DNA from 3 places in the Pantoea anthophila genome. Region 3 is predicted to be linked to each of the others. Evidence: predicted binding sites of a transcription regulator. Region 3 holds the regulator's gene; each other region holds the start of a gene.
The links. Region 3 encodes sigma-54, which starts transcription at its own class of promoters, with help from an activator protein. Its sites were predicted from a motif close to GTTGGCACANNTTTCGCTNT; they were not measured.
Positions count from the first base shown of each region.

Region 1: the regulator sigma-54 is predicted to act here: its motif matches at 1,391-1,410, upstream of OJ965_RS04870 (gamma carbonic anhydrase family protein).
Region 2: the regulator sigma-54 is predicted to act here: its motif matches at 3,645-3,664, upstream of OJ965_RS17070 (gamma-glutamyltransferase family protein).

Region 1 is NZ_CP110473.1:469,180-479,761, reverse strand. It holds rRNA gene OJ965_RS04875 (16S ribosomal RNA) at 1-1,192, opposite strand, end outside; gene OJ965_RS04870 (gamma carbonic anhydrase family protein) at 1,684-2,238, shown strand; gene OJ965_RS04865 (DUF1488 family protein) at 2,205-2,462, opposite strand; gene aroE (shikimate dehydrogenase) at 2,459-3,277, opposite strand; gene tsaC (L-threonylcarbamoyladenylate synthase type 1 TsaC) at 3,281-3,853, opposite strand; gene OJ965_RS04850 (DNA topoisomerase family protein) at 3,857-4,405, opposite strand; gene smg (DUF494 family protein Smg) at 4,430-4,903, opposite strand; gene dprA (DNA-protecting protein DprA) at 4,875-5,999, opposite strand; gene def (peptide deformylase) at 6,115-6,627, shown strand; gene fmt (methionyl-tRNA formyltransferase) at 6,648-7,592, shown strand; gene rsmB (16S rRNA (cytosine(967)-C(5))-methyltransferase RsmB) at 7,642-8,943, shown strand; gene trkA (Trk system potassium transporter TrkA) at 8,962-10,338, shown strand; gene mscL (large-conductance mechanosensitive channel protein MscL) at 10,460-10,582, shown strand, end outside.
Region 2 is NZ_CP110473.1:3,096,042-3,106,623, forward strand. It holds gene OJ965_RS17045 (amino acid ABC transporter ATP-binding protein) at 1-428, opposite strand, end outside; gene OJ965_RS17050 (amino acid ABC transporter permease) at 409-1,065, opposite strand; gene OJ965_RS17055 (amino acid ABC transporter permease) at 1,065-1,733, opposite strand; gene OJ965_RS17060 (transporter substrate-binding domain-containing protein) at 1,744-2,529, opposite strand; gene hpxU (MurR/RpiR family transcriptional regulator HpxU) at 2,722-3,561, opposite strand; gene OJ965_RS17070 (gamma-glutamyltransferase family protein) at 3,700-5,286, shown strand; gene hpxX (oxalurate catabolism protein HpxX) at 5,300-5,482, shown strand; gene OJ965_RS17080 (AtzE family amidohydrolase) at 5,479-6,876, shown strand; gene hpxZ (oxalurate catabolism protein HpxZ) at 6,876-7,256, shown strand; gene puuE (allantoinase PuuE) at 7,308-8,261, opposite strand; gene hpxA (allantoin racemase) at 8,296-9,027, opposite strand; gene OJ965_RS17100 (GntR family transcriptional regulator) at 9,024-9,746, opposite strand; gene OJ965_RS17105 (NCS1 family nucleobase:cation symporter-1) at 9,891-10,582, shown strand, end outside.
Region 3 is NZ_CP110473.1:3,515,199-3,525,780, reverse strand. It holds gene rapZ (RNase adapter RapZ) at 1-511, opposite strand, end outside; gene ptsN (PTS IIA-like nitrogen regulatory protein PtsN) at 559-1,038, opposite strand; gene hpf (ribosome hibernation promoting factor) at 1,189-1,476, opposite strand; gene rpoN (RNA polymerase factor sigma-54) at 1,498-2,931, opposite strand; gene lptB (LPS export ABC transporter ATP-binding protein) at 2,980-3,705, opposite strand; gene lptA (lipopolysaccharide ABC transporter substrate-binding protein LptA) at 3,711-4,262, opposite strand; gene lptC (LPS export ABC transporter periplasmic protein LptC) at 4,237-4,809, opposite strand; gene kdsC (3-deoxy-manno-octulosonate-8-phosphatase KdsC) at 4,806-5,372, opposite strand; gene kdsD (arabinose-5-phosphate isomerase KdsD) at 5,386-6,369, opposite strand; gene OJ965_RS18940 (calcium/sodium antiporter) at 6,386-7,366, opposite strand; gene mlaF (phospholipid ABC transporter ATP-binding protein MlaF) at 7,593-8,408, shown strand; gene mlaE (lipid asymmetry maintenance ABC transporter permease subunit MlaE) at 8,413-9,195, shown strand; gene mlaD (outer membrane lipid asymmetry maintenance protein MlaD) at 9,200-9,745, shown strand; gene mlaC (phospholipid-binding protein MlaC) at 9,761-10,396, shown strand; gene mlaB (lipid asymmetry maintenance protein MlaB) at 10,396-10,582, shown strand, end outside.

The DNA.
Region 1 (10,582 bases), 860 kb from region 3:
GTCATCCCCACCTTCCTCCGGTTTATCACCGGCAGTCTCCTTTGAGTTCCCGACCGAATCGCTGGCAACAAAGGATAAGGGTTGCGCTCGTTGCGGGACTTAACCCAACATTTCACAACACGAGCTGACGACAGCCATGCAGCACCTGTCTCAGAGTTCCCGAAGGCACCAAAGCATCTCTGCTAAGTTCTCTGGATGTCAAGAGTAGGTAAGGTTCTTCGCGTTGCATCGAATTAAACCACATGCTCCACCGCTTGTGCGGGCCCCCGTCAATTCATTTGAGTTTTAACCTTGCGGCCGTACTCCCCAGGCGGTCGACTTAACGCGTTAGCTCCGGAAGCCACTCCTCAAGGGAACAACCTCCAAGTCGACATCGTTTACGGCGTGGACTACCAGGGTATCTAATCCTGTTTGCTCCCCACGCTTTCGCACCTGAGCGTCAGTCTTCGTCCAGGGGGCCGCCTTCGCCACCGGTATTCCTCCAGATCTCTACGCATTTCACCGCTACACCTGGAATTCTACCCCCCTCTACGAGACTCAAGCCTGCCAGTTTCAAATGCAGTTCCCAGGTTAAGCCCGGGGATTTCACATCTGACTTAACAGACCGCCTGCGTGCGCTTTACGCCCAGTAATTCCGATTAACGCTTGCACCCTCCGTATTACCGCGGCTGCTGGCACGGAGTTAGCCGGTGCTTCTTCTGCGGGTAACGTCAATCGGCGAGGTTATTAACCTCACCGCCTTCCTCCCCGCTGAAAGTACTTTACAACCCGAAGGCCTTCTTCATACACGCGGCATGGCTGCATCAGGCTTGCGCCCATTGTGCAATATTCCCCACTGCTGCCTCCCGTAGGAGTCTGGACCGTGTCTCAGTTCCAGTGTGGCTGGTCATCCTCTCAGACCAGCTAGGGATCGTCGCCTAGGTGGGCCATTACCCCGCCTACTAGCTAATCCCATCTGGGTTCATCCGATAGTGAGAGGCCCGAAGGTCCCCCTCTTTGGTCTTGCGACGTTATGCGGTATTAGCCACCGTTTCCAGTGGTTATCCCCCTCTATCGGGCAGATCCCCAGACATTACTCACCCGTCCGCCACTCGTCACCCGAGGAGCAAGCTCCTCTGTGCTACCGTCCGACTTGCATGTGTTAGGCCTGCCGCCAGCGTTCAATCTGAGCCATGATCAAACTCTTCAATTTAAAGTTTGATTTGCTGAAACGAGTTCAGCGGTGCTCATCTGTAAAACGTCATAATGAATTTCATTATGTGTTCACTCGTGAGGCTTTGATATTTTTGTGCGCCCTAAGGCGCTGATATCAATCCTGCGAGTGCCCACACAGATTGTCTGATAAATTGTTAAAGAGCAGTGCGAACAGTGCGTTAGCGTCCTGTCGCGAGGTGGCGTATATTACGCTTTCCTCCTTCAGAGTCAACCTCTTTTTCAGAAGTTTTTCTCCGGCGGCTCAGTCTCCTGAACCTTCAACCCGTTTACCGTTGCCGGTGTGCCGTGTCGATGGAGGCGCATTATAGGGATCCCGTTTCAGAGCACAACCCTTTTTTTGGATCTTTTTTCTGAACGGTTATAAATGATCCAGATTGATGAGATCACCAGCGATCCAGGCCAGAATAGGCTTGTCAGCTGGCTAAAATCACATCAGGCTGCTGAGAAAACAGAATAAAGGAGAACACAATGACTTCCGCCTTACGTCCTTATAAAGATCGCTTTCCACAAACTGGCCAGCGCGTCATGGTCGATCCAGCAAGTGTTGTGGTGGGTGATGTCATCATGGCCGATGACGTGAGCATCTGGCCGCTGGTCGTCATCCGGGGAGACGTGAATCAGGTTCGCATCGGTGCCCGTACTAATGTGCAGGATGGCAGTGTTCTGCACGTCACGCATAAATCTGCCGCTAACCCGGAAGGCTTCCCGCTGATTATTGGCGAGGATGTCACGGTCGGGCACAAAGCGATGCTGCATGGCTGCACTATCGGCGATCGTGTGCTTATCGGGATGGGCTCGATTCTGCTTGATGGCGTAATAGTAGAAGAAGAGGTCATGATTGGGGCAGGCAGTCTGGTCCCTCCAGGTAAACGGCTGGAGAGCGGCTATCTCTATCTGGGCAGTCCGGTCAGACAGATCAGGCCGCTGAACGACCAGGAGAAGGAAGGATTACGCTATTCGGCGAATAACTATGTCGGCTGGAAAAATGATTACCTGGCGGGAGATAACCAGACCCAGCCCTGAGCATCAACACGCTCCTGACGAATGGCCGCTTCGGCTTCATCTTCGAGATCCCAGCGATGGTGCTGAAACAGCGCCATCGCCTCCCCTTCGCCAAAGCGTGACGTCAGCGACATACGGCTAATCGCACAGATCAACCGCATACCGTTAACCAGTACCGGGAAGCAGACGGCATCCCGTTCAGCATCATAGGTTTCATCGTCAGGAAACTGAATCGCCTGATTCATGGCTGCATAGCCTGTTTCAGCTGAGCAATGACCGGCGCAACTTCCGGCATCACGCCATGCCATATATAGAAGGCATGCGCCGCCTGCCCCACCAGCATTCCCACACCATCCGCCAGAGCGTGCGCTCCCTGCGTCTGACACCAGAGCAGGAAAGGCGTCAGCCCGCTTTGATAGAACATGTCATAGCAGCGTACGCCGGGATGGATCAGCTCCGCAGGTAAAGGGGGTGTTTTCCCCTCTACACCGCTTGAAGTCGCATTGATGATAAGGTCGAAACGCTTGTCCGCCAGTTGATCAAACGCAGCAGCACGGATAGTGCCGCTCTTTGCGAACAGGCCAGCCAGCTCCTCTGCCCGTTCGGCGGTGCGGTTTACCACGGTGAGCGTCACCCCTGACGAAAGCAAAGGATGAATCACACCGCGCGCCGCCCCACCTGCGCCCACCAGCAGAACATTGTCGCCCGCATTGATCATCTTCAGCCGTTCAAGATCGCTTAACAGGCCGATACCATCGGTGTTGTCACCCAGGATCTGCCCGTCGCTGAGCTTTTTTACCGTATTAACGGCGCCGGACAGGGCCGCGCGTTCACTGAGTTGATCGGCAAACTCCCAGGCCTGCTGTTTAAAAGGCAGGGTCACGTTGGCGCCACGACCGCCCTGTGCAAAAAAGGTTGTCAGCGCATCGCGAAATCCGTCAACCGGTGCACAGATCCGGCCATATCGATGCTCGATGCCTGTCTGTTCAGCAAAAGCCTGATGGATCAGCGGAGATTTACTGTGGCTGATCGGATTACCGAAAACGGCGAATTGATCCATGAGTTAACCCTGACGTATAAGTTCGCCGCTGATCACATCGCGGATTTCTGAAGGATTGAGTCGTCCCCCCGTTTTCCCGGACAGAACCGGGAACTCCTCACCAAACTGCTTATACACTTCTTCTGTCGTACGGCAGGGAGGCTGTCCTGACAGATTGGCGCTGGTTGAAACCAGCGGTTTACCAAATGCACGGCAAAGCGCCTGCACATCCGGATGGTCACTGACCCGTATCGCCAGCGAGTCGAACTGTCCGGTCAGCCAGCGGGGCGTCTGGGGAGGAACCGGGACGACAAAGGTCACCGGGCCGGGCCAGCAAGCGAACATGCGCTCACGCTGGATCACAGAGAGTTCGCGATCGGAGATATAGGGTTCAAGCTGGGAATAATCAGCTGCGATCAGAATGAGTCCCTTTTCTACCGGACGCTGTTTCAGCGCCAGCAGCGCCATGACGGCAGATTCACTGTCAGGGTCGCAGCCCAGACCAAATACGGCTTCAGTGGGATAGGCGATGACCGCCTGACGATTCAGCTCTGCTACGCAGCGCTCAAGTGAATCGGCGAGGTGTTGATTTTCCATGATCTATTCATTCTCTTCAGCAATGGCTTTGCCACAACTTTTACTGGCGCAGAAGCGTTTAACCCCCTGCGCTGTCTTTTTTTCAACCAGTAACGGAAACTGACACCAGGCACAGACCCCGGCCACGGGCGTCAGATTGACGACAAACTGGCAGGCGGGATAACGATCACAGGAGTGGAACGTTTTGCCATAACGGGAACGCCGCTGAACCAGCCGGCCTTCATGGCACTGTGGACACGCCAGCGTCGTTTCGTCCGGTTTGTCGATGGTTTCGCTGTAGCCGCATTCAGGATAGTGGCTACAGCCAATAAACATGCCATAACGGCCCTGCCGCAACACTTTATCGGCTCCGCATTCAGGACAGGCGTGGCCCTCCAGCACTTTAACCACATGGCCATCGGCCTGCCCTTTTAAGGGCCGGATGTAGTCACATGCCGGATAGTTGGCGCATCCCAGAAAAGGGCCATGTTTACCCGAGCGGATAACCAGTTCTGCCCCGCAAGCGGGGCAGGGATCCTGTTTACGCACGGTGAAGAGTGCAGCTTTACTCATAGCGATAAATGCATGAAAGGAAATTTAATGCAGCATACCTTCATTGACGTCGAATAGCAGTTCTTCCATCTGCTGATAGGCATTTTCACATCCCGGGATGTTGAACAACACCATCAGCACCACCCATTTGAGGTCCTCCAGATCAAACTCAGAGGTATCCAGCGCCATGACACGTTCGATGACCATCTCACGGGTTTCCAGATTCAGCACCTGAATCTGCTCCAGGAAGAGCAGGAAACCGCGGCTTTCGGCATCTAAACGTTTACTCTCTTCGTCGGTATAAATACGCATAGAGAGCGGATCGTTGGTCAGTAAAATTGGCGCAACCAGTCCTTCCTGATAATCCGCCAGTCTTTCCAGCCAGTTAAGCGCACTGTAAATATCTTCACGATGGAACCCGGCATCCGTCAGGTCATCTGTCAATCTGTCCTGATCAACACCCATTTCTGCTTCGTTGTGGATATAGGTCTCAAACAAGTACATGAGTACGTCGAACATGGCATGCCCTCCTCAATCGGACATAGCCGCCGGGTACAGCTGCGATCCATCCTGCTAACTCCAGTTCCAGCAATTGAGCTGAGATAACTGGCACAGATTGGCCGGCACGTTCAGCGACAACGTCAACAGGTGTAACCTCATCACCTACGTTAGCCAACACATCAGCAAATGGCAATGGAGCATCGTCACCTGGTTCAGAATAAATTTCGTCATCCTGTGTCACAGGCAGCCAGTTCAGTGCCCCAGCCAGATCCTCCAGAATGTTGTTGGGATGTGCCACCAGCAGGGCCCCCTGCTGAATCAGCCAGTTTACCCCTTCGCTTAACGGGTTGCCGAGCGCGCCAGGTAGTGCATAAACATTGCGGTTTTGCTCCAGCGCATAGCGAGCGGTCACCAGTGAACCACTCTTCAGTGAGGCTTCCACCACCAGCACGCCCAGACTCAGGCCACTGATGATCCGATTACGACGCGGAAAGTTGAGCGGATGAGGAATGGTGTTCAGCGGAAACTCAGACACCACGGCACCGCCCTGCTCAACAATCTCTGCGGCAAGGCGGACATGCTGTCGGGGATAGAGCCGCTGCAGCCCGCTGCCTAATATGGCTACCGTTTTGCCGCCGGTACTGAGTGCCGCCTGATGCGCAACGCCATCAATCCCCCGCGCCAGTCCACTGGTGATGGTCAGCCCGCTGAGGCTCAGGTGCCGGGTAAACCATTCGCCCCAGTAACGGCCATTGGGTGAGCCATTCCGGCTGCCCACGACTGCCAGCTGTGGGGTAGTGATAACGGCCGGGTCGCCGTGGATGTAGAGCAGCGGCGGAAAGCGACTGGTTTCCCTGAGCCGGGCAGGATAGGCGGCGTCCAGCGCAGTGATCAGATGATGGGCAGAACTGCGCGCTAACCAGTGCTGCACATCAGTGATCGTTTTTTCAGGCAGATCAGCGTATTGCTGACACTGCACAGCGTCTAACCCCAGCCGCATAAGTTTCCCGCTGTCTGCCGGTGCATCGCCCAGCTGCTGCGCCACGGTCAGCCAGCGCTTTCCTGTCATTCCACACACCGCGGCCAGCCGCAGATACTGCGCTATTTTGTCCATTTGCTGCTCCCTGATTGCCCCGGCTTCCTGCCGCACAATGCTGTCAATCAGGTCTCAGAAAGTCTACAATATGAGGCAGTAATCTTTTCCTAACCGAATACAGATCTGGATATTTATGTCAGTTTTGCAGGTATTACATTTTCCTGACGAGCGCCTTCGCAAAGTCGCCGCGCCCGTTAAAGAAGTTAACGCAGACATTCAGCGTATCGTTGATGATATGTTCGAGACGATGTATGCCGAAGAGGGCATCGGTCTTGCGGCGACGCAGGTCGATATTCATCAGCGCATCATCGTGATTGATGTCTCTGAAAGTCGTGAAGAGCGTTTAGTCCTGATCAACCCTGAGCTGCTGGAAAAAAGCGGTGAAACCGGTATTGAAGAGGGCTGCCTGTCGATTCCGGAACAGCGTGCATTTGTCCCGCGTGCTGAGCGCGTAAAAGTTCGCGCGCTGGATCGTGACGGTAACAGTTTCGAACTGGAAGCCAGCGACTTACTCGCCATCTGTATCCAGCATGAGATCGATCATCTGGAAGGCAAACTGTTTATTGATTATCTGTCGCCTCTGAAGCGTCAGCGGATCAAAACCAGATTAGAGAAACTGGCGCGTCAGAACGCCCAGGCTTCCTGAGATCTTAAAAAGGGATAAACGTGTCTGCCCCGCTAAAAATCATTTTTGCCGGCACTCCTGACTTTGCAGCGCGTCATCTTGACGCGCTGCTTGCTTCTGAGCATCAGGTTATCGGCGTCTTTACTCAGCCCGACCGCCCTGCGGGTCGCGGCAACAAACTCACTCCTGGCCCGGTCAAAACGCTGGCGCTGGCTCATGACATTCCGGTGTTTCAGCCAAAGTCGCTGCGACCTGAAGAGAATCAGCAGCTGGTTGCTGACCTGCAGGCCGATGTGATGGTTGTCGTGGCGTATGGATTAATTCTGCCCAGGGCGGTGCTGGACATGCCACGTCTGGGCTGCATCAATGTTCACGGTTCGCTGCTCCCCCGCTGGCGTGGTGCCGCGCCGATTCAGCGTGCGCTCTGGGCTGGCGACAGTGAAACTGGCGTCACCATCATGCAGATGGATGTGGGTTTAGATACCGGCGATATGCTGCATAAACTGGCCTGCCCGATTACCTCCCAGGACACCAGTGCCACTCTGTATGACAGACTGGCCCAGCTCGGCCCGCAGGGGCTGCTGGATACGCTGACGTTACTCAACACGCAGCAGGCCTCACCCGAAAAACAGGATGAAGCACTCGCCAGCTACGCTGAGAAGCTGAGCAAAGAGGAGGCGCGTCTTGACTGGAGACTGCCCGCAGAACAGCTTGAGCGCTGTATCCGCGCCTTTAATCCCTGGCCGATGAGTTTTTTCACGATTGACGACCAGCCGGTAAAAGTCTGGCAGGCTACCGTACTGCCTCACCGCGACCATGCACCGGGTGAAATTATCGCTGCAGATAAGCAGGGCATCCAGGTCGCAACCGCCGAGGGCGTATTGAATCTGGTGCAGTTGCAGCCCGCCGGTAAAAAACCGATGTCGGCTCAGGATCTTCTCAACTCGCGTCGGGAGTGGTTTGAACCTGGAACCCTTCTGGACTGACTCTCTGGCCCGGTGACTTACCGGGCTTTTTGTTTGATGACAAAACCCTATGACTAAATCAACCAACCTGCGTAGCCTCTCCGCCCAACTGATTGAGCGCGTTGTGGACAAAGGCGAATCCCTGAATACGGTTCTGCCTGCCGCCCAGAAAAAACTCACCGACAAAGATAGCGCATTAGTGCAGGAGATCTGTTTTGGTGTTCTGCGCACACTGCCGCAGCTGGAAGCGCTGATTGGCAAACTGATGGAACGTCCACTGACCGGTAAACAGCGGGTTCTTCACTATCTGATCATGGTCGGACTTTATCAGCTGGAATATACCCGGGTGCCAGCCCACGCTGCACTGGCTGAAACCGTCGCGGGCGCAGAGGTGCTTAAGCGCACCAGCCTGAAAGGATTATTAAACGGGGTATTACGCCAGTTTCAGCGCCAGCGTGAAACGTTACTCGCCAGCATTCAGGATGGCCCACAACGTTATCTCCATCCGGGCTGGCTGCTTAAGCGATTGCAGCACGCCTGGCCGGAACAGTGGGAGCATATCGTCGAAGCAAATAATCTGCGTCCGCCGATGTGGCTGCGGGTTAACCGTCAGCATCACTCACGTGACGCCTGGCTGACCATGCTGACTGAAAGTGGCAGAAATGCACAGCCGGCTGCCGATGTCCCGGATGCGTTGCGGCTTGATACCCCCGCCCCGGTCAGCCAGTTGCCCGGCTTTGATCAGGGCTGGGTGACCGTACAGGATTTATCAGCCCAGCGCTGCGCTCTGCTGCTCGAACCTCAGAATGGCGAGCAGATTCTGGATTTATGTGCGGCCCCCGGCGGTAAAACGACCCATATCCTTGAGATCGCGCCGGAAGCCGACGTGCTGGCTGTCGATGTGGATGCGCAGCGTCTTAAACGCGTTGATGAGAATCTGCAGCGACTGGGCATGAAAGCGGAGGTCAAACAGGGGGACGGACGGACACCGCAGCAGTGGTGTGGCGATCGCCAGTTTGACCGTATCCTGCTGGATGCGCCCTGCTCTGCAACCGGCGTTATCCGCCGACATCCCGATATTAAGTGGCTGCGCCGCGATCGCGATATCGCTGAGCTGGCAAAGCTGCAGCGTGAGATCCTGGACGCTATCTGGCCGCACCTGAAACCCGGCGGCACGCTGATTTATGCCACCTGTTCCATCCTGCCTGAAGAGAACCACCAGCAGATTGAGGCTTTCCTGCAGCGACAGCACGATGCGCAGGCGGAGCCGCTCAGGGATGCACCGGCGAGCGGGTTACAGGTCTTTCCGGATGCTGAAGGCGGAGATGGTTTCTTCTACGCTAAGCTGATAAAAAATTCGGGTTCACACTGATATGAGTATTGATAAGCGATGAAAATAATCATTCTGGGCGCAGGTCAGGTAGGCGGAACGCTGGCAGAGAATCTGGTGGGTGAAAACAACGATATCACAGTCGTTGATACCGATTCGGCACGCCTGCGTCATCTGCAGGATAAGTTCGATCTGCGTGTAGTACAGGGGCACGGTTCACATCCGCGGATCCTGCGTGAGGCGGGCGCTGAAGACGCCGACATGCTGGTTGCCGTTACCAGTTCGGATGAAACCAACATGATTGCCTGTCAGATTGCTTATTCGCTTTTCAATACGCCGAACCGAATCGCCCGTATTCGTGCGGCGGACTATCTGCGCGATGCAGATAAGCTCTTTATGCCGGAAGCCGTTCCTATCGACCATCTGATCTCACCAGAGCAGCTGGTCATCGATAATATCTACCGTTTGATCCAGTATCCGGGCGCACTGCAGGTGGTGAATTTTGCCGAAGGCAAAGTCAGCCTGGCCGTAGTCAAAGCGTATTATGGCGGGCCTCTGGTCGGGAATCCGCTTTCGATCCTGCGTGAGCATATGCCGCACATTGATACCCGTGTCGCCGCTATCTTCCGTCAGGACCGTCCCATTCGTCCCCAGGGTTCGACCATCGTCGAGGCAGGTGATGAAGTGTTTTTCATCGCGGCCAGCCAGAATATTCGTGCAGTTATGAGCGAAATGCAGCGGCTGGAAAAGCCTTACAAGCGCATCATGTTAGTGGGAGGCGGCAATATCGGTTTCGGTCTGGCACAGCAACTGGAGAAGCACTACAGCGTGAAGCTGATCGAGCGTAATCCCCAGCGGGCCGCCGAACTGGCTGAACATCTTCATGATACCGTCGTCTTTTATGGCGATGCGTCAGACCAGGAGTTGCTTGCAGAGGAGCATGTCGAGCAGGTTGACCTGTTCATTGCGGTCACCAATGATGATGAAGCCAACATCATGTCAGCCATGCTGGCGAAAAAGATGGGCGCCAAAAAAGTCATGGTGCTGATACAGCGTCGCGCTTATGTGGATCTGGTGCAGGGCAGTGTTATCGATATCGCGATTTCTCCTCAGCAGGCCACCATCTCTGCCCTGCTGGGCCATGTCCGTAAAGCGGACATCGTGGGTGTTTCCTCGCTGCGTCGCGGCATCGCTGAGGCGATCGAAGCGATAGCGCACGGTGACGAATCGACATCACGGGTGGTGGGCCGCGCGATTGATGATATCAAACTGCCCCCGGGTACCATCATTGGTGCGGTAGTGCGCGGCGATGATGTGATGATTGCCAATGACAACCTGCGTATCGAGCAGGGTGACCATGTAATCATGTTCCTGACCGATAAGAAATTCGTGTCGGATGTTGAGCGGCTCTTCCAGCCAAGTCCTTTCTTCCTGTAAATCCTGTATTGATTTTCAGTCGGGGGGAGCTATGCAAGACAGCCACCTGTTTGGCTGCGCTTATGGAAAAAACAGCAAGGTTTGTTAGACTTTATGACACTGGCAAGGAGAGGAGTTAAGTATGAGTTTAATCAAAGAGTTTCGTGATTTTGCAATGCGCGGGAATGTGATGGATCTGGCCGTCGGTGTCATCATCGGCGCTGCGTTTGGTAAGATCGTCTCATCATTAGTGGCTAACATCATT
Region 2 (10,582 bases), 420 kb from region 3:
TGGCCGCCCGAGAGGCTGGCAGGGTAATAGTTAAGGCGCTCGCCCAGCCCCACCTTCTCCAGCATCTGCGTCGCCAGCGCCCGGCATTCAGCGTCGCTTTTCTTCAGCACGCGGCGCGGTGCCAGCATGACGTTTTCCAGCGCCGTCATGTGCGGGAAGAGGTTGAAGTTCTGAAACACCATGCCAATCGAGCGGCTGATTTCACGCGCCTGCGAGTCACGACTGGTGATGGTCATGCCGCCGAGCTTGATGCTGCCCTCCTGATAGCCCTCCAGCCCGTTCATACAGCGCAGCAGCGTGCTTTTGCCCGATCCGCTGCGACCGATGATCGAGATCACCTCTCCCATGTCGATATCCAGATCCACGCCTTTCAACACATGGTTGTCGCCGTAATATTTTTGCACCTGATTAATGGTGATGAGCGGCATTGAATTTTTTCTCCAGATACTGGCTGTAGCGAGACAGCGGATAACACATCAGGAAGTAGCCCAGCGCCACCAGCCCGAAAACTTTAAACGGCTGGTAGGTCACGTTGTTCAGAATCGTGCCCGCCTTGGTCAGCTCGATAAACCCGATAATCGACGCCAGCGCGGTGCCCTTGATAACCTGTACGGCAAAACCTACCGTCGGGGCGATGCCGATGCGGATCGCCTGCGGTGCAACCACCCGCCACAGCGTCTGACCAAAGGTCAGGCCGAGGCAGCGTGACGCTTCCCACTGCCCTTTCGGCAGGGCGCGGATGCTGCCGTACCAGATATCCACCAGAAAGGCGCTGGTGTAGAAGGTCAGCGCCAGCGAGGCGGCCGTCCAGGGTGCCACATCAATGCCAAATAAGCCGACGCCAAAAAAGGCCAGAAACAGCTGCATCAGCAGCGGGGTTCCCTGAAACAGCGCGGTGTAACCCCGTATCGCACGCGTCAGCCATTTGCGCTGCAGCAGACGCAGCAGCAGCAGAGGCAGCGTCACCAGGGTTCCGCCGACAAAGGCTACCAGCGACAGTAACAGGGTCCAGCGCGCCGCCAGCAGCAGGTTGCGCACGATGTCCCAGTCGGTAAAGGTCGTCATCATGAGGGCTGCACTCCAAACCATTTACGGCCTATCGCCAGCAGCAGATGGCGCATCGCAATCGACAACGCCAGGTAGATCAGCGTGGTCACCAGATAAACCTCAAAGCTCAGAAACGTACGCGACTGGATCAGGTTGGCGGCGAAGGTCAGCTCCTCGTAGGAGACCTGCGACACCACCGACGACCCCAGCATCACGATAATGCACTGGCTCACCAGCGCCGGATAAATCCGCTGCAGCGCAGGAGGTAACACCACCCGCAGAAAGGTCTGGCTGCGGGTCAATCCCAGCACCCGCCCCGCTTCCCACTGCCCTTTCGGGGTCACCTGGATGCCGGCACGGATGATTTCGGTGCTGTAAGCGCCCAGGTTGATCAGCATCGCCAGTAGCGCCGCCTCACCGGCGGTGAGTTTCAGCCCCAGATTCGGCAGACCGAAAACGATAAAGAACAGCTGCACCACAAATGGCGTATTACGGATCAGCTCGACATAGAGGCCCCAGAGGCGGCTCAGCCAGCCCGGTTTACCGCTGCGCAGCGCCGCGCCTGCGATGCCAATCGCCACCCCACCGGTGGTCGCCAGCAGCGTCAGCTGAATGGTGACCCAGAGGCCGGAAAGCAGCTCCGGCCAGTAGGGCCACAACGCGGGAAAGTTAAGTTGCCCGGTCATGAATCTGTCCTCATGCGCCCAGGCTGGCGGGCAGTGGCGCTTTCAGCCACTCTTCGGACAGCTTGTTCAGGGTGCCATCTTTAATCCCCTGCTCAATCAGCGCATTCACCTTCGCCTTCAGCGCAGGCTCATCTTTCTTCAGACCGATAAAGCAGGGCGAATCTTTCAGCATAAACTGAGCGACCGGCGCTTTTTCCGGATTCTGGCGGGCAATGGCGGCGACCACCAGGTTGCCGGTGGCGACATACTGCACCTGGCCGGAGAGATACGCCGATAAGGTGGTGTTGTTATCTTCGTAACGTTTCACCTGCGCATCTTTCGGTACCACTTCGCTCAGCACCATATCTTCCACCGCGCCGCGGGTAACGCCAATCGACTTGCCGCTCAGCGCGCTGGCCGCTTTGATCTCGTCACCTTTCGGTCCGAAGACGCCCAGGAAGAACGGCGCATAGGCGCGGGTAAAGTCGATCACTTTTTCACGCTCCGCATTTTTACCCATGCTGGAGATCACCAGATCGACCTTGTCGGTTTGCAGATAAGGCACCCGGTTGGCGCTGCTGACCGGCACCAGCTGCAACTTAAGTTTCATCTGCTTCGCCAGGTATTTCGCCATGTCGATGTCATACCCCTGCGGCTGCAGATCGGTACCCACCGAGCCAAACGGCGGGAAATCCTGCGGAACGGCCACGCGGATCACACCGCGCTTCTGAATGTCCTGCAGTTGATCGGCCAGTGCGCTTCCCGCCTGTGCCATCAGTAATGCCGCTGTTGCAACCGCCATTAAAACTTTTTTCATTATGCACCCCGGTGAAATGTGATGAAACAAAAGATTCTTTAACAGGCAATTTGCAACTAATGTGCCAACAAGGGCAGCGGCTGAAAAAGGGTTAAGCGGCAAAGAGTTCACTGAAAAAGGGGCGTAACCGGGGAGGATTACGCCGCGGGCGGGCGTGTGCTGAAATGGGGCAAAGCACCAAAATGGTGCCTGTTAACGGTGCTCCAGCTCGTCGAACTGCTGGTAGAGATCGGCGATCTGATGAATACGCTGCCGCCCCTGCGCCAGCATTTCATGCAGCAGCGCATTGGCAATCAGGTTAATCAGACTCATGGCCGAGCCGTAGCTGTCGAAGGCGGAAACGCTGTCGAGCGGCGTGCAGAGCTGCCAGCGTGCCAGCGCAGTGACCGTCTGCGCCTGCGGCTCACACAGCGCCAGCAGCGGTATTCCGGCCGCCTGAAGCTGCTGCATCAGCGGACGGATGATGCGGGGGCGGCGGCGAAACGCCATCACCACCACCATATCCTCCGGGGTGATATCCACCAGCTCCTCTGCCAGCGTCTGGCCTGGCTGCGGCAGGATAAAGACCTGCGAGCGCGCCTGCACCAGCTGCTGTCGCAGATGCAGCGCCACCGGATAGGCGTTGCGCATGCCGATGATAAAGACGCGCTTCGCCTGCGCCAGCTGCTGGATCACATCGTTAAACTGACGGGCATCCAGGCTGTTGACCCACTGTGTCAGGTTCGCCATCTCCTGCTTGTAGTGGCGCGCCAGCAGCGTGTTGCCCTGCACTGCATCCCGGTTATCGGTCAGCGGCATGCCGCTCTGACGCAGGATGCGCAGCTCATCGCGCATATCCTTGTATTTCTCATATCCCAGACGCTTAAACAGCCTGCTGACCGTGGCTTTCGACACGCCGCTGAGCCGCGCCAGCTCGGCGCTGTTGTAGCTGATCAGATCATCGAAGTGGTCAAACACGAAGTCGGCAATGCGCTGCTCCTGCGGCGAGAGCTGGGGATAGTGACTCCGGAGTCGTTCATCAAGCTGTTTCATATCGCACCCTGTAACTTTTGTTTCAGCAGAAGCTAGCACAATTTACGCCAGGTTAACCGGCACAATGTCAGCTCAGGCTAAAAACTGGAACAGCTCTTGCTTTGCTATCGGTTCTGTTACCCGAAGAACGAGAAAAAGATGATTCAGAGTAATATGGCGCCGATGGGCATGGCGGTGACGCCGCACCATCTGGCGAGTGAGAGCGCGCTGGCGGTGCTGCGTGACGGCGGCAACGCCATCGAAGCGATGGTGGCGGCAGCCGCGACTATCGCCGTGGTCTACCCGCACATGAATGGGCTGGGCGGGGATGGGTTCTGGCTGATCCTGCCACCCGGCGGCGATCCCGTCGCTATCGACGCCAGCGGTGCCGCCGGTTCGCTGGCGCATCCGGATTTCTATGCCGGTCACCCCAGAATCCCTCATCGCGGGCCGAAAGCGGCGCTGACCGTCGCCGGTACGGTCAGCGGCTGGCAGGAGGCGCTGACCCTCGCCGCTGAATCCGGCAGCCCGCTGCTGCCGCTGGCGCGTCTGCTGCGCGATGCGATTCGCTACGCCGCGGACGGTATTCCGGTCACCGCCTCTCAGACCGCCGCCACGACGAACTTCCGCAGTGAGTTACAGCATCAGCCCGGCTTCAGCGCCACCTTTATGCCTGATGGCGAGGTGCCGCAGCCTGGCAGCCGTTTTACCCAGCCTGCGCTGGCACAGACACTGAGCCAGCTTACCGAACAGGGGCTGGACAGCTTCTACAGCGGCCCGCTGGCGCACCATATGGCTGATGAAATGGCCACGCTTGGCATGCCGGTCACCCTGGCCGATCTGCAGCAGCATCGCGCCCGTCGTACCACGCCCCTGCACCTCGCTCACAGCGAAGGCGACATCTGGAATATCGCCCCGCCGACCCAGGGCCTCGTCTCGCTGGCGATCCTTGGCATTACCGATCGCCTGGAGATGGCCGGGGCTGACGAGGCGCAGACGGTGCACCGCATCGTGGAAGCCACCAAAAAAGCCTTTGCGCTGCGCGACCGGCACATTACCGATCCGCGTCACGTCACCGAAGATGTGCAGGCGCTGCTGGCTGACGACGCCCTCGCCACCCTCGCCAGCCAGATCAAAGATGGCGAGGCGGCAAACTGGGGCAGCGGCCGCGGGCCGGGCGATACGGTCTGGATGGGTGTGATGGACAGCAGCGGGCTTGCCGTCTCCTTTATTCAGAGCATCTATCACGAGTTTGGCAGCGGGGTCGTCCTGCCCGGCACCGGCATCACCTGGCAGAACCGGGGAGCCGCGTTCAGCCTCGATCCTGACCATCTGCTGGCGCTGGCACCCGGCAAACAGCCCTTCCATACCCTGAACCCCGCCGCCGCACGGCTGAAAGATGGCCGGACGCTGGTTTATGGCGCGATGGGCGGAGATGGTCAGCCGCAGACCCAGGCAGCGATCTTTACCCGCCATGTGATTCAGGGGTTGCCGCTGCAGCAGGCGGTCAGTGCACCGCGCTGGCTGCTGGGGCGTACCTGGGGCCAGTCATCAGACTCGCTGAAGCTGGAAGGCCGTATTGCCGACGCAACCGTCGCACAGCTGCGCCAGTGGGGGCACGAGGTAGAACGCCTGCCGGACTTCAGCGAATCCGTGGGTCATGCGGGTGCCATTGTGCGTCACTGCAACGGCATGTTTGAAGGCGCGAGCGATCCGCGCAGTAACGGCAGCGCCGCCGGTTTTTAAACAGGAGTGAATCATGAATGAACATGAGTGGGCCAGCTACATCGGCCATATGGAGCAGATCCTGCAACTGACGCTGGACGATCCCCGCCGCGCCGAGCTGCTAATCCAGCTGTCGCGTATCGCGGAGATGGCCGCACCACTGATGGCGTTTCCGCTTGATGACCGGCTGGAAGTGGCGGGAGTGTATCAGGCATGAAAACAGGTGACGTTTCGATTCAGACGCTGCAGCAGGCAATCCGCCAGGGTGAGATCAGCGCTCGCGAGGTGGCCGAACAGACGCTGCAGGCGATTGAGCAGCACAACCCGGCGCTGAATGCCTGGACGGAAATCACCGGGCCACGCATGTTGAAAGAAGCCAGCGCGGTTGATGCGCAGCGGCAGCGCGGTGAGCCCCTGCCCCCGCTGGCGGGCATTCCCTATGCGGTGAAGAACCTGTTTGATGTGGCGGGTCACAGCACGCTGGCAGGCGCCAGGCTGTTCAGCGACCGCCCCGCGGCGCAGGCGGATGCCTTCGCCATCGGCAAACTGCGCCACGCTGGCGCGCTGCTGTCAGGCATGCTGAACATGGATGCCTACGCCTATGGTTTCACCACCGAGAACAGCCATTACGGCCCGACCCGTAACCCACGCGATTTAAGCCGCGTCGCGGGCGGCTCGTCCGGGGGGTCGGCCGCCGCCGTGGCCGCCGGACTGGTTCACTTTTCGCTGGGCACCGATACCAACGGCTCAATCCGGGTGCCCGCGTCGCTGTGCGGCATTTTTGGCCTGAAACCCACTTTTGGCCGGCTGTCACGCAGCGGCAGCCACCCCTTTGTTGCCAGCCTCGATCATATCGGTCCGCTGGCCCGGCGGGTGGAAGACCTGGCGCTGGTTTATGACCTGCTGCAGGGCGCAGACCCCGCAGATGCGTTTCAGGCCGTCCGGCCGCCAGAGGCCACGTTGCCCGGCCTGTCGCAGGGCAGTGAAGGGCTGCGATGTGGCGTGCTGGGCGGTTTTTTTGCCCGCTGGTGCGATGAGGACGCCCGCGCGGCGGTGGCTACAGTCGCAGCCGCGCTGGAGGCGCAGGAGGAGGTGGTGATGCCGGAGGCGGAGCTGGCGCGTTCGGCAGCCTTTATCATGACCGCCGCCGAGGGGGGGAATCACTATCTGCCTGCCCTGCGTCAGAAGCCTGAGGTGTTTGAACCTAACTCACGCGAGCGTCTGCTGGCCGGCGCGATGATGCCCGGCGCCTGGTATGTGCAGGCCCAGCGCTTTCGTCGTCATTTCCAGCAGCAGGTGCTGCCGCTGTTTGATCGCTTCGATGTGCTGATCGCCCCGGCAACCCCCTGCAGCGCGATCACCATCGGTCAGCAGACGCTGTCAATTCAGGGTGAATCGCTGCCCGCCAAAGCGAGCATGGGCATGCTGACGCAGCCCATCTCCTTCCTGGGACTGCCGGTCTGTACCGTTCCGCTGGCGACCCGAAGCGGCCTGCCGATTGGGTTACAGCTTATCGCCCGCCCGTTTAATGAAGCGGCGGCATTACGTGCCGCCTGGACACTGGAACAACGCGGCATCACCCTGCCGCAAATCACGATGGCAGGAGCCTGATGAACAGAGAGATTAATTTACCGCAGGTGGTCAGCGAGGTGACGGCGCAGTTCTGGCGTTACGAAAAGGCGCTGGTGAGCAATGACGTGGCTGAACTGGATGCGCTTTTCTGGCACGACCCGCGCACCGTGCGACTCGGGGCCGGTGAAAACCTGTATGGCATCGATGAGATTCGCGCCTTCCGGGCTGCACGCCCCGCTGCGGGCCTCGACCGGACGCTGCGGAATACGGTGATCACCACCTTTGGCGAGGATTATGCGGTCTGCAGCACCGAATTTACCCGTGCCGGCAGTGATAAAACCGGCCGTCAGCAGCAGACCTGGATTCGCATGCCGCACGGCTGGTGCATTGTGGCAGCCCAGGTCAGTCTGATGAGCTGATTATCGCCGGTGCGTCGCCTGACCCGAGGGAGGCGACGCACCGGAACCGGCTTAGGGTGCCGGGTGTGTCGCGATCCAGTGATCGGCGATCTGCTGGCGGGTACAGATCCAGACGTCGTCATGCTGCTGAATGTGGTCGAGGAAATTCTGCAGCGCACGGAATTTGCCCGGACGCCCCAGCAGGCGACAGTGCATCCCGATCGACATCATCTTCGGCGCGGTCTCGCCCTCTTCATATAGCACATCGAAGCTGTCACGCAGGTAGGTGAAGAACTGCTCGGCGGTGTTAAATCCCTGCGGCGAGGCAAAGCGCATGTCATTGCACTCCAGGGTGTAGGGAATAATCAGGTGCGGCTTAACCGTGCCATCCTGACAGGTCACCTGCGTCCAGAACGGCAGGTCGTCGCCATAGTAGTCGCTGTCGTAGCTGAAGCCGCCCTGCTCCACCACCAGCCGGCGCGTGTTCGGGCTGTCACGTCCGGTATACCAGCCGGTTGGGGCTTTCCCAAACAGATCGGTCAGCACATCCACCGCCTGCTGCATATGCTGACGTTCGGTTTTCGCATCCACGCCCTGATAGTGGAGCCAGCGCCAGCCGTGACTGACCACATCGTAGTCCGCCTGTTTAATCGCTTCGACAACCTCCGGGTGACGCGCCAGCGCCATTGCCACGCCAAACACGGTCAGCGGCAGACCGCGCTTCTGAAATTCATTGTGGATGCGCCAGAAACCGGCGCGCGAGCCGTACTCATAGAGTGACTCCATCGACATATGACGGTCGGCATAGCTGGCGGCACCGATGATGTCGGAGAGGAACTGCTCGGAGCCGGCGTCACCGTGCAGCACGCTGTTCTCCGCCCCCTCTTCGTAATTCAGGACAAACTGCACCGCCACCCGGGCGTTGTTGGGCCAGGCGGCGTGCGGCGGATGAGCACCATAACCGATCAAATCGCGCGGATAGTTTTTGTTAAAGCTGTACTCTTTCTTCTCTGCAGCGTCAGTCATTACTCGCTTCCTGTCTTCTGTCTGGAAAGTTCCGTTAGTTTAGATGCTGAAACGCACCTGAGAGAGGTTTCTGCAAAGGCCAGGCCAGATCGCCATGTTTGCTGGTGCCAAAGCCAAGCGCCACCAGCGACTCCACCATTTTTACGGCCGCGCCGACGCCATCAATCACCGGCAGACCCAGCTCCTGCGTCAGGGAGGCGGCCAGCGTCGCCATGCCGCCACAGCCGAGCACAATCGCGCCGCTGCCATCTTCCCGTTTGGCCTGGAGGCAACGCTCACGCACTTTTTCCTGCGCCAGTCCGCTGCCATCCTCCAGCGCCAGCACCGGCAGATCGATGGCATGCAGCGCGGCACAGTGATGAGTAAAGCCATACTGCTGCAGAAGATGACGGGCAATCACCAGCGTGCGCGGCAGCGTGGTGACAATCGAAAAGCGCGTCGCCAGCAGGGTGGCGGTGTGCATCGCCGCTTCTGCGATACCGATGACCGGCCCGCTGGCCAGCTCGCGCGCCGCCAGTAACCCCGGGTCACCAAAACAGGCAATCACATGTCCGCTGACGCCCTGTTCCCGACCCAGCCTGACCTGCTCCAGCACCCCGATGGCCGCGATCGCCTCATCAAAATGCCCTTCAATGGAAGGCACGCCCTGCGAGGGTGAAACGGCCAGAATGTCGGTGCCGGGTGCGGCAACCGCACGGGCAGCCTGAGCGATGGTTTCGGTCATCGCCAGGCTGGTATTGGGGTTAATGACCTGAATCAGGCTCATGAGGCCGCTCCTTTGCCCGTGGCAAACAGTCGTGAAAAGTCGGGCAGCGTTTCACCGCTGCGCTCAAAGTGCAGGCTGGAAACAATATGCTCAAAATGGTGCTGCAGCGCCTCAGTCAGTGGCTGCAGCGCACGTGCCCGTAACAGGGTCAGCAGATGCGTGTGGTCGTCACAGCGGCAGCCGCGCTGCCACGGCGCGCCATAGGCGGCAATCACCAGCGACGAGCGCTGCGTCAGGCTGGTCACCATGCCGGTGAGCACCTGATTGCCGGAAATCGCCTGCAGCTGGATATGAAAGGCTGCCGAAAGCCGGATGGCTGCCGGGCCATCATGCGCGGCGTGGGCCTTATTCTCCTGTGCGATAAGCTGTTCCAGCGCCACCAGATGCGGGGGCTGCAGATGGGCCAGCACGGCGTGCAGATTGGCGCACTCCATTAAACTGCGGGTGGCGAAGATCTCCCGCGCCTCTTCAACGCCAGGAGTGGCGACCTGCGCACCACGTTTGGGCGTCAGGGTGACCATTTGCACCGCCGCAAGGCGCTGCAGTACTTTGCGAATGCCGGTGCGGCTTACTCCAAACACGCCGGAGAGCGCCTCTTCCGGCAGTTTACTGCCCGGCGGCAGCTGATGCTCCACAATGGCGGTCATCAGCGCCTGGTAGATCCCTTCATCTTTATCCTGCGTTCTGGCGGCGTCTCGCTGGCCTGTTTTACTTGTCATTACCTGCTCCGGAAGCTCTCTGTACGCCACATATCGTATACGTGAACAGCAAATATTGTATACAGGAAAAGAAATCTGGCCTGAATCCTGCAATACCCCTTTACCAGATTATTCATTTCACTCTCGGGTAGAGGAGCAGGTTTCATGCCAAATCATTCCACGGTGGCCAGCACGGCCTCTGACGCTAACGCCAGTTACAGCCCACGTCTCTGTAACGACGATCTGGCGCCCACCCGCGACCAGAACTGGTCGTGGTACAACATTTTTTCGTTCTGGATGTCAGATGTCCACAGCATGGGCGGCTATGTGGTGGCGGCCAGCTTCTTCACGCTGGGATTAGCCAGCTGGCAGGTGCTGCTCTGCCTGCTGGCCGGGATCTGCATCGTGCAGATCTGTGCCAATCTGGTGGCAAAACCGAGCCAGATGGCAGGCGTTCCCTATGCGGTGATCTGCCGTCAGGCGTTTGGCGTGTTTGGCGCGAATATTCCGGCGGTCATCCGCGGGCTGATCGCGTTTGCCTGGTATGGCATCCAGACCTATCTGGCGGCGAACGCGCTGATGCTGGTTCTGCTGAAGTTCGCCCCGTCACTGAACTCAATGACCGAGCCACACTGGCTTGGCCTGTCGCTGCTGGGCTGGTGCTGCTTTGGCGTGATGTGGCTGCTGCAGGCGATGGTCTTCTGGCATGGCATGAGCGCCATTAAACGGTTTATCGATGTAGCGGGTCCGGCTGTCTATGTAGTGATGGTGGCGCTGGCGGGATGGATTGTATACAAGACCGGCTTTGATGGGATCTCTTTTACCCTCGCCAGTAAATCACTTACCCCGGGCGAGCA
Region 3 (10,582 bases):
GTTTGAAACCAAAGGATTCAAATACCATGGTCAGCTCGCGTTCACGCTTGCCCAGCAGGCGGGTGCGCAGCATCTCGGCCAGTTCATGCACCGACATCTCTGACGTATCAATGATCAGATCGGCGCGCGAACGCAGCGGCTCCAGCAGATCGCTCTCTTCATCAATGGCACTCTCCAGCGACAGATTTTTGCTGGAGAGGGGGTGCAGACGACGCGTATCGCTGTAGCGGCGAATCAGCGTGTTGCGGTCGGCGTCGAGAAACAGCAGCTGAGGTGAAAAGGAGTCGGGCAGATTATTCAGTGCGGTTTCAAAAATTTCGGGGGATTCAGGCATATTGCGCACGTCGATGCTGACCGCCGCCGAAATATTCCGCTCTGCCAGTGAGTTCGCTAACTCCGGCAGCAGCACCACCGGCAGGTTATCAACACAGTAGAACCCCATATCCTCCAGCGCACGGAGTGCCACTGACTTCCCCGAGCCTGAACGACCGCTAACGATCATCAGCACCATGACCTTCTCTCCCGTTTTAAAACCGGCACCCGGCCGGTAAAGACGCGTTACAGCTCTGTCTGGTTTTCCGTAATAATGGCATAAAGCTCTTCATCACTCTGCGCAGCGCGCAGCCGGCGGCAGACCGTTTTATCGGCCAGACGCTTTGCCACCAGTGAAAGGGTGTGCAGGTGTGTTTTGCACTGGTCAGCCGGAACCAGTAAGGCAAACAGCAGATCGACCGGCTGGTTATCGACGGCATCAAACGCAATCGGCTGTTCGAGGCTGATAAAGACCCCGACCGCGCGCAGCGTATCCTCCTCCAGCTTGCCGTGCGGGATCGCTATCCCGTTGCCGATACCGGTACTGCCCATACGCTCACGCGTCAGGATCGCTTCGAAAAGCGTCTGGTGCGGCAGGTTGAGCTGCTTAGCGGCCAGTTCGCTGATGATTTCCAGCGCACGTTTTTTGCTCTGGCAGTGTACGCCACTGCGTGTGCAGTCAGGCGAAAGCACCGTGCTCAATTCCAGTGTAAGATCGTTGTTCATTATCGTTTCACTTGCGGGTTCACCAGGCCATTCACCGCCGGCGTCTTCTGACGTGACGGAAAATGACGCCTGCCAGATGACAAAACGGGGCGGATTATCCGCCCCATCCTGTCGGCTCAGTGCGCCAGGCGCGCGTAGCCAGCATGAAGGTTAGTGTTTTTTCAGTTTATCTTTATGTTTAGTCAGCTGACGGGCGAGCTTGTCGATCAGCCCGTCAATCGCCGCGTACATATCTTCCGCTTCCGACGTGGCGTGCAGCTCGCCACCGTTAACGTGGAGTGTTGCGTCAGCCACCTGCATGACTTTCTCAACTTTCAGGACAATATAGACCTGATTGATGTGCTCAAAATAGTGTTCCAGTTTGGCAAATTTAGCACTGACGAATTCACGCAGTGGTGGCGTAATTTCAACGTGTTGCCCGGTCAGGTTCAGCTGCATAGGTCTTCCTTCTCATTTCTGTCAAACCAGCTGTTTACGCTGGTTCGATGGCGGGATGGATAAAGACTCACGATATTTTGCGACGGTACGCCGTGCCACCATGATCCCCTGATCGGACAACATGGAGGTCAGTTTACTGTCGCTCAAGGGTTTGGCTGGATTTTCCGCCGAAATTAATTTTTTCACCAGCGCACGAATCGCGGTAGAGGAGGCTTCGCCGCCCCCTTCCGTGTTGACGTGGCTGGAGAAAAAGTACTTCAGTTCAAAAATACCGCGCGGACTGTGCAGATACTTCTGCGTGGTCACGCGGGAGATAGTTGATTCGTGCATCTCAACGGCCTGAGCGATATCAGCCAGGACCATCGGGCGCATAAACTCTTCCCCCTGCTCGAAAAACGCCTGCTGCTGCTCAACGATACAGCGCGTCACTTTCAGCAGTGTATCATTGCGGCTTTCCAGACTCTTAATCAGCCAGCGTGCTTCCTGCAGGTTGCTGCGAATAAACTGCGTGTCGCTGTCGTTACGCGTGGTGCCGCCCATCGCCGCATAGTGCTGATTGATCTTCAGGCGGGGCAGGCTGTCGGCGTTGAGTTCAACCGTCCAGCGGCTGCCAACCTTGCGCACCAGCACATCGGGAATCACATATTCCGGTTCGCCGGTGTTGATCGACTGGCCGGGACGCGGGTCCAGCGACTGAATCAGCAGCATCGCCTCTTTCAGCACCTCTTCTTTGAGGCGCGTTACCCGCATCAGGCTACGGAAGTCGTGGTTGGCCAGCAGGTCGAGATGCTCACTGACAATCAGACGTGCTTCGGCCAGCATGGGCGTGTCGGGCGCATATTGTGACAGCTGAACCAGCAGGCAGTCGCGCAGATCGCGCGCACCCACGCCAATCGGGTCAAAGCGCTGGATGCGTTTCAGCACCGCTTCAACCTCATCCACCTCCAGCTCGTCATTGCCGATACTGTCGAGGATCTCCTCAAGCGAAACGGTGAGATATCCGGTGTCATCGATAGCATCGACGATAGAGGTCGCAATCGCGCGATCGGTATCACTGAACGGCGTCAGGCCGACCTGCCACATCAGATAATCCTGCAGGGACTGCGTCGTTTCACCCTGGTAGACCGGTAGCTCATCATCCTGATAGTCCGTTCCGGTGCCGGAAGGTGTGCCAGCGGTGTAGATCTCATCCCAGGTGGCATCCAGCGGCAGTTCATCGGGCATCTCTTTTTGCTCAAGCGCTTCGCGGGTATCCAGCGCCTCCGCTTCTGCAGCGTCCCGGGAGTCAATCTCGTCGTGCGGGTCCGTCTGCTCAAGCAGGGGATTACTTTCCAGCGCCAGCTGTAGCTCCTGCTGGAGTTCAAGCGTAGAGAGCTGCAGCAGACGAATCGCCTGCTGCAGTTGGGGAGTCATTGCCAGCTGTTGGCTGAACCTGAGTTGTAAGCCTTGCTTCATAGACAGGATGATAGTTCCCAGGTAAATAGCGGTCTTAACGACACCTTATCAGAGTCTGAACTCTTCACCCAAATAAACCCGCTTAACCTGCTCATCCGCAAGAATTTCATTGGGTGTGCCGTGCGCGATCAGGTGGCCCTGGCTGACGATATAGGCCCGCTCACAGACCGCTAACGTTTCACGCACGTTATGGTCGGTAATCAGTACGCCGAGGCCGCTGTCACGCAGATGCTCAATGATCTTCTTAATGTCGATAACGGAGATAGGGTCAACACCGGCAAAAGGCTCATCCAGCAGAATGAACTTAGGATTGGCGGCCAGCGCACGCGCGATCTCAACACGGCGGCGTTCGCCGCCGGAGAGGGCCTGGCCCATGCTGTCGCGCAGGTGCTCAATGTGGAACTCTTCCATCAGCTCGCGGGCGCGATCCTGGCGTTGCTCTTCGGTCAGATCGTCACGGATCTGCAGCACCGCCATCAGGTTATCGTAAACGCTGAGGCGACGGAAAATGGAAGCCTCCTGCGGCAGATAGCCGATGCCACGACGCGCACGCGCATGCAGCGGCAGGATGCTGATGTCTTCATCGTCAATCACGATACGGCCCGCGTCACGCGGCACGATGCCGACCACCATGTAGAACGTGGTGGTTTTACCGGCACCGTTCGGGCCCAGCAGGCCGACAATCTCGCCGGATTTCACCTGCAGACTGACATCTTCTACCACGCGACGGCCTTTATAGGCCTTCGCCAGGTTTTCTGCGATTAATGTGGCCATAGCTATCAGTTACTCTTCTTCTCGCTGTTGGACGACGCTTTATCCTGAAGTTGCGACGGCACCAGTACGGTAGTGACGCGCTTGTTCTGGCCCTGGCTGAAAGCCTGCATCTTCTGCTCTTTCACCAGGTAGGTAATGCGATCGCCTTTGATATTGCTGTCCTGCTGCTCAATAAACGCATTGCCGGTCAGTTCAACGAAATCGTTAGCCAGTTCGTAATGCAGTTTTGCGGCATGGCCCTGAACCGGTTTGCCGCTGTCCTGCATCTGATAGAAGGTGGCAGGATTACCGTAGGCATCGACGATGGTTTTCTTACTGTCGCCGCCCGGACGGGTGACCACGACTTTATCTGCCGTAATTTTGATGGTGCCCTGCGTCACAATGACGTTGCCGGTAAAGGTCGCGACATTGCCCTGTAAATCCAGCGCCTGATTCTGCGAGTCAATATTAACGGGTTTGTCCGAGTCACCGGTCAGGGCCAGCGCTGGAACGCTGGTCGCCAGCAGCACGCTGGCCAGTAAAAGCTTCAGGCTATTTTTGTTCATTTTGAATTTCATAAGAGGTTTTGACCTTCTCGATTAACTCGGCGTTTTTTGTCCGTAAATTGCCGCGCATTTTCATGCCGGTGGAGTTAAAGCTGCGGCCATACAATGTCACCTGGTCATCCGAGGTAACGTCCTGGGTCACCAGATTGATCTGCGCGTTATCTGTTTTGATCCGCTCCAGCTGAGAATCCTGCGTCAGCGTGTTGAGCTCAACATGGCCATAAAGATAAAGCATACGATCTTTAGTGAGCTTTGCCTTATCCGCGCGTAACGTCCAGGTCGGGATTTTGTTCTCATCATAGGTGGTCATCACCGGATGCTCGAACCAGCTCAGTTCGTCATCCGAGAAATAGGTCACTTTGTCTGAGACCAGTTTATAGGACAGCGCGCCCTGCGGGTTATAAACCACCGTGTGCGAATCCGCACTGGTGTAGGTCGGAGACTGACTGTCTGTCCCGACGGGCATCCCATCGTCATCCTTATTGGTAAGATTCCAGCCGATCAAAACCAGTGCAATCAAGGTCAGAATCAGCGTTATCCAACGCCTGCTTTTACTCATACTGATTGCCCTTTGGCATCCTCAAATTTGTTCTGCGCCATTAAGATCAGATCGCAGACTTCACGAACCGCACCGCGTCCACCGGCGATACGGGTAACATAGTCTGCGCGCGGCAACAGGATGGGATGTGCATCCGCCACCGCCACGCTGAATCCCACCTTCGCCATGACCGGCCAGTCGATCAGGTCATCGCCGATATAGGCGACCTGGTCGTCGGAAAGAGACAGTTTATCCAGAAGTTCGCGATAGGCCAAAAGCTTATCCGATTGTCCCTGATAAAGATGACGGATGCCGAGCGTTTTGCAGCGATCTTCCATCAGACGGGCATTGCGGCCGGTAATAATAGCCACTTCCACATCTGAGGTCAGCAGGCAGCGCACGCCATAGCCATCCCGCACGTTGAACGCCTTAAGCTCTTCGCCGTTATTTCCCATGTAGATCACCCCGTCGGACATCACGCCGTCCACGTCGCAGATCAGCAGACGAATGCGACTGGCGCGCGCCATAACCACAGCACTGACCGGGCCGTAGCAGGTGTCAATCGGGGGAGTTGCCTGTTGCATTTTCTCTTCCTGTTCAGACTACGCCAGCGCGCAGCATGTCATGCATATGTACCACACCGAGCAGATGGTCGTCATCGGCCACCAGAATCGACGTAATGTTTTTGGTCTGCATCAGGTTCAGGGCATCCACCGCCAGCATGTTTGGCCGGACGCGGATGCCCCCTGGCGTCATCACTTCCCCGATGGTGGCACGCTGAAAATCGATGCCCATATCAAAGATGCGGCGCAGGTCACCATCAGTAAAAATCCCTTGGATTTTCATCAGGTCGTCAACGATCACCGTCAGACCGAGGTTTTTGCGGGTAATCTCCAGCAGCGCATCGCGCAGTGAGGCGTCACGGGTGACATGCGGCAGCGCATCGCCACTGTGCATGATATCGGCCACATGCAGCAGCAGTTTGCGGCCCAGCGCACCGCCGGGGTGGGAGAGGGCGAAATCCTCGGCTGTAAATCCCCGCGCTTCCAGCAGCGAAACCGCCAGAGCATCACCCATCACCAGCGTGGCGGTGGTACTGCTGGTCGGGGCCAGGCCCAGCGGGCAGGCTTCCTGAGGAACGTGGACGCAGAGATGCACGTCGGCAGCCCGTCCCATCGCGCTGTCAGGCCGTCCGGTCATGCAGATCAGCGTAATGTGCTGGCGCTTCAGCACCGGAATCAGGGCGAGAATCTCGTTCGACTCCCCGCTGTTAGAGATGGCGATGACGACATCATTTTTGCTCACCATGCCCAGATCGCCGTGGCTGGCTTCGCCCGGATGCACAAAAAAGGCAGGCGTGCCGGTGCTGGCAAAGGTCGCCGCCATTTTCTTGCCGACGTGACCTGACTTCCCCATGCCCATCACCACCACCTTACCCTGGCAGGCATAGATCAGGGAGCAGGCGCGGGCAAAATCCTCATTGATATATTGATCGAGCTGTTCCAGCCCTTCACGCTCAATGCGCAGGACGGTTTTTCCCACCTGCTGGAAGTCGAATGCTGTTGGTTGCTGATGTGACATAGTGAGTCTGTCCTTGTTAGCCGTCCATGAACGCCGGCTGCATCCACAGCAGCGTCACCCAGACGAAGAAACCACAGAGTAAAATCAGGCCTGCCGTCCGGCCAACACGGCGACGCCGTAGCAGGCAGAGCAGGGCAAAGAGCGCACTCACGCCGAGCATCACCCAGTAGTCGCGGGCGAAAGCGTGATAGTCAATGCTGCCGGGGTGGATCAGCGCCGGCAGGCCAAGCACGATGGCAATATTATAAATGTTGGCGCCGACCAGATTACCGATCGCGATATCATCTTCGCCTTTCAGTGCACCGGCGATGACCGTTGCCAGCTCAGGCAGGCTGGTGCCCACGGCAATCAGCGTCAGGCCCATCACCAGCTCACTGACGCCAAAGTAGTCGGCAAAGGCCGTGGCGTTGTCGATCACCATGCGTGTCGACATCGGCAGGATGATCAGCGCAACGGCGAGCCAGAGAAAGGCCACCGTGTTGCCGCTCTCCTCACGGGGCAGCTCGGCCAGCTGCTCGCGGGTCAGGGTGTCGTTATTGTCCCGTTCGGCCTTGCGCGCGATGCGAATCACCACCAGAAGATAAATCGCGGCAATCGCGATCAGGCCAATTCCATCCAGTCGACTAAGCTGATTGTCAAACAGCATAAAACCGCTGAGCAGGGTGACCAGCAACATCAGCGGCAGTTCGCGGCGAATCAGATTAGAATGCACACTCAGCGGGTGCATAAGCGCAGCGGCACCCAGAATCAGTAAAATGTTCGTAATATTCGAGCCGAGGGCGGTGCCCACAGCGAGATCCATCTGGCCATGCTGCGCTGCCGAAAAGGAGAGGATCATCTCCGGCAGCGAGGTGCCGATGCTGACCACGGTCATGCCGATAATCAGCGGCGGAATGCCCAGAGAGCGGCATAATATTGAGGCGCTAAACACCAGACGATCGGCACCATAAGCCAGTAAAAGCAAACCGATAATCAACAGTGCAGAAGCTACGAACATGAAAAATCCTTGCGTAAAAACTCAGGCCGGCAATGCGTTCCCGGCCGGTTTAAAATTCTGTTTGGCGAGACAGGCGCTGATTTTGACCGCCTCAGGGGCAAAAGTAAATTTAATGACCATTTTCGCCAAATCTTAGCGATAAGTTTCTGTAAAGCTATCGTGAATCAGGACTGAACAGGCTACCATCGTACCCCATGTTTACGCCCGATCCTTACAAGAGGTAATAATGACCCAGCAGCAAACGAATCTGGTTGAGGTTCGTGGCGTGAGTTTTTCGCGCGGAGATCGCACCATCTTTGATGACATCTCGCTGACCGTGCCGAAAGGCAAAGTGACCGCGATTATGGGGCCATCGGGGATCGGAAAAACCACCCTGCTACGCTTGATTGGGGGGCAACTTCAGCCGACCCGCGGCGAGATTTTTTTCCGTGGCGAAAACATTCCGTCATTATCACGCGCCAGACTGTATGAAGCGCGTAAAAAGATGAGCATGCTGTTCCAGTCCGGTGCGCTGTTTACAGACTTAACGGTTTATGAAAACGTTGCGTGGCCGCTGCGTGAACATACGCGACTGCCTGAGCCGCTGCTGCACAGCACGGTGCTGATGAAGCTGGAGGCGGTGGGCCTGCGGGGTGCGGCCCAGCTGAAGCCCGCAGAGCTGTCAGGCGGGATGGCGCGACGTGTGGCTCTGGCGCGCGCTATTGCGCTGGAGCCGGAACTCATCATGTTTGATGAGCCTTTCGTCGGTCAGGATCCGATTACCATGGGCGTGCTGGTCAAACTCATTGATGAACTGAACCATGCGCTGGGCCTGACCTGCATCGTGGTCTCGCATGACGTACCGGAAGTACTGAGCATTGCGGACTATGCCTATATTGTGGCCGGACAAAAAATTATCGCACACGGCACCACGCCGGAACTGCGAGAGAATAACGACCCGCGCGTGCGCCAGTTTATTGATGGCGATGCGGATGGTCCGGTTCCATTCCGGTTTCCTGCCGGCGATTATCTCGCTGATTTAACCGGCTCACGGAGTAACTAAACAGATGGTCTTGAAGGCGCTGGCGTCGTTTGGTCGTCAGGGAATTGAAACGTGCGCCAGTTTTGGACGCGCAGGATTAATGCTGTTTCACGCGCTGGTAGGAAAACCGGCGTTTCGCAGACACACACCGCTACTGATCAAACAGCTCTACAGCGTTGGCGTGCTGTCGCTCCTGATTATTGTGGTATCGGGTCTCTTCATTGGCATGGTTCTCGGGCTGCAGGGCTATCTGGTGCTGACCACCTATGGCGCCGAAACCAGTCTGGGTATGCTGGTGGCCCTGTCGCTGCTGCGAGAGCTGGGACCGGTGGTCACCGCACTGCTGTTTGCCGGCCGGGCGGGCTCGGCGCTGACGGCGGAAATCGGCCTGATGAAAGCCACCGAGCAGCTCTCCAGTATGGAGATGATGGCGGTCGATCCGTTACGCCGGGTGGTGTCGCCCCGTTTCTGGGCGGGCTTCATCAGCATGCCGTTGCTGGCACTCATCTTTACGGCGGTCGGGATCGCGGGCGGTGCGCTGGTGGGGGTGAGCTGGAAGGGGATCGATCCCGGCTTCTTCTGGTCGGCGATGCAGAACGCGGTCGATTTCCGCACCGACGTGGTGAACTGTCTGATCAAAAGTGCCGTCTTTGCCGTGACGGTGACCTGGATTGCTCTTTTTAATGGCTATGACGCGATTCCCACTTCCGAAGGGATCAGTCGCGCGACAACGCGTACCGTCGTACACGCCTCTCTGGCGGTACTCGGGTTGGATTTTGTGCTGACAGCACTGATGTTTGGGAATTGATGCAATGCAAAGCAAAAAAAGCGAAATCTGGGTTGGCATTTTTATGATTATGGCGCTGATCGCCGCGCTGTTCCTCTGTCTGCGCGTCGCCGACCTGAAGTCGATGGGCACGGAGCCGACGTGGAAACTCTACGCGACCTTTGACAACATTGGCGGCCTCAAAGCCAGTTCGCCGGTCAAAATCGGCGGCGTAGTGATTGGCCGGGTGACGGATATCGAGCTTGAACCGAAGACCCTGCTGCCGCGCGTCACGATGGAGATCAGCGATCAGTACGCGAATAAAATTTCAGATACCAGTTCGCTGGCAATTCGCACCCAGGGTCTGCTGGGTGAGCAGTTCCTGGCGCTTAACTTAGGCTTTGACGACCCTGAGCTCGGTTCGGCGATGCTGAAAGATGGCGATACGCTGCGCGACACCAAATCGGCGATGGTGCTTGAAGATCTGATCGGTCAGTTCCTTTACAAGAGCGGCGATAACAAACAAAAAAATGAGGGCAAGGATGCGCAGGATGGCAGCAGTGCCGCGCCTGCGGAACCGGCTCAACCTTAAAGAAGAGGGCATACCATGTTTAAACGTTTACTGATGATTGCCATGCTGGTGGTTGCGGTCCCGCTGACGGCAACGGCAGCCGACCAGAGCAATCCCTACAAGCTGATGAACGAAGCGGCGCAAAAGACCTTCAGCCGTCTGAAAAATGAGCAGCCAAAAATCAAGCAGGATCCCAACTACCTGCGTCAGATTGTGCGCCAGGAACTGCTGCCTTACGTGCAGATCAAATATGCGGGCGCATTAGTGCTGGGTCGCTACTATCGTGACTCAACACCGGCCCAGCGCGAAGCTTACTTCAGCGCTTTTGGCGACTATCTGGCCCAGGCTTATGGTCAGGCACTGGCCCTCTATAACGGCCAGAGCTATCAGATCCAGCCTGAGCAGCCGCTTGGCGACGCCAAAATTGTGGCGATTCGCGTCACTATCATCGATCCTAATGGCCGTCCGCCGGTTCGCCTCGACTTTCAGTGGCGTAAAAACAGCCAGACTGGTAACTGGCAGGCTTATGACATGATTGCCGAAGGCGTCAGCATGATCACCACCAAGCAGAATGAGTGGAGCGATCTGTTACGGACCAAAGGTATTGATGGTCTGACGGCGCAGCTCAAATCGTCTGCGTCACAGCCAATCACGCTGGATAAACAACAATAATGCACGAATCGTTACGCTGGGAGCGCGAAGCCAGCACGCTATTACTGAAAGGCGAGCTGGATCGCGACACCCTGATGGGCCTCTGGCAGCAGCGTGAAACGCTGATTCGCGGCGTCGAGACGATCGACGTCGCGGCGCTGAACCGGGTTGACTCTTCCGGCCTCGCTCTGCTGGTGCACCTGCGGG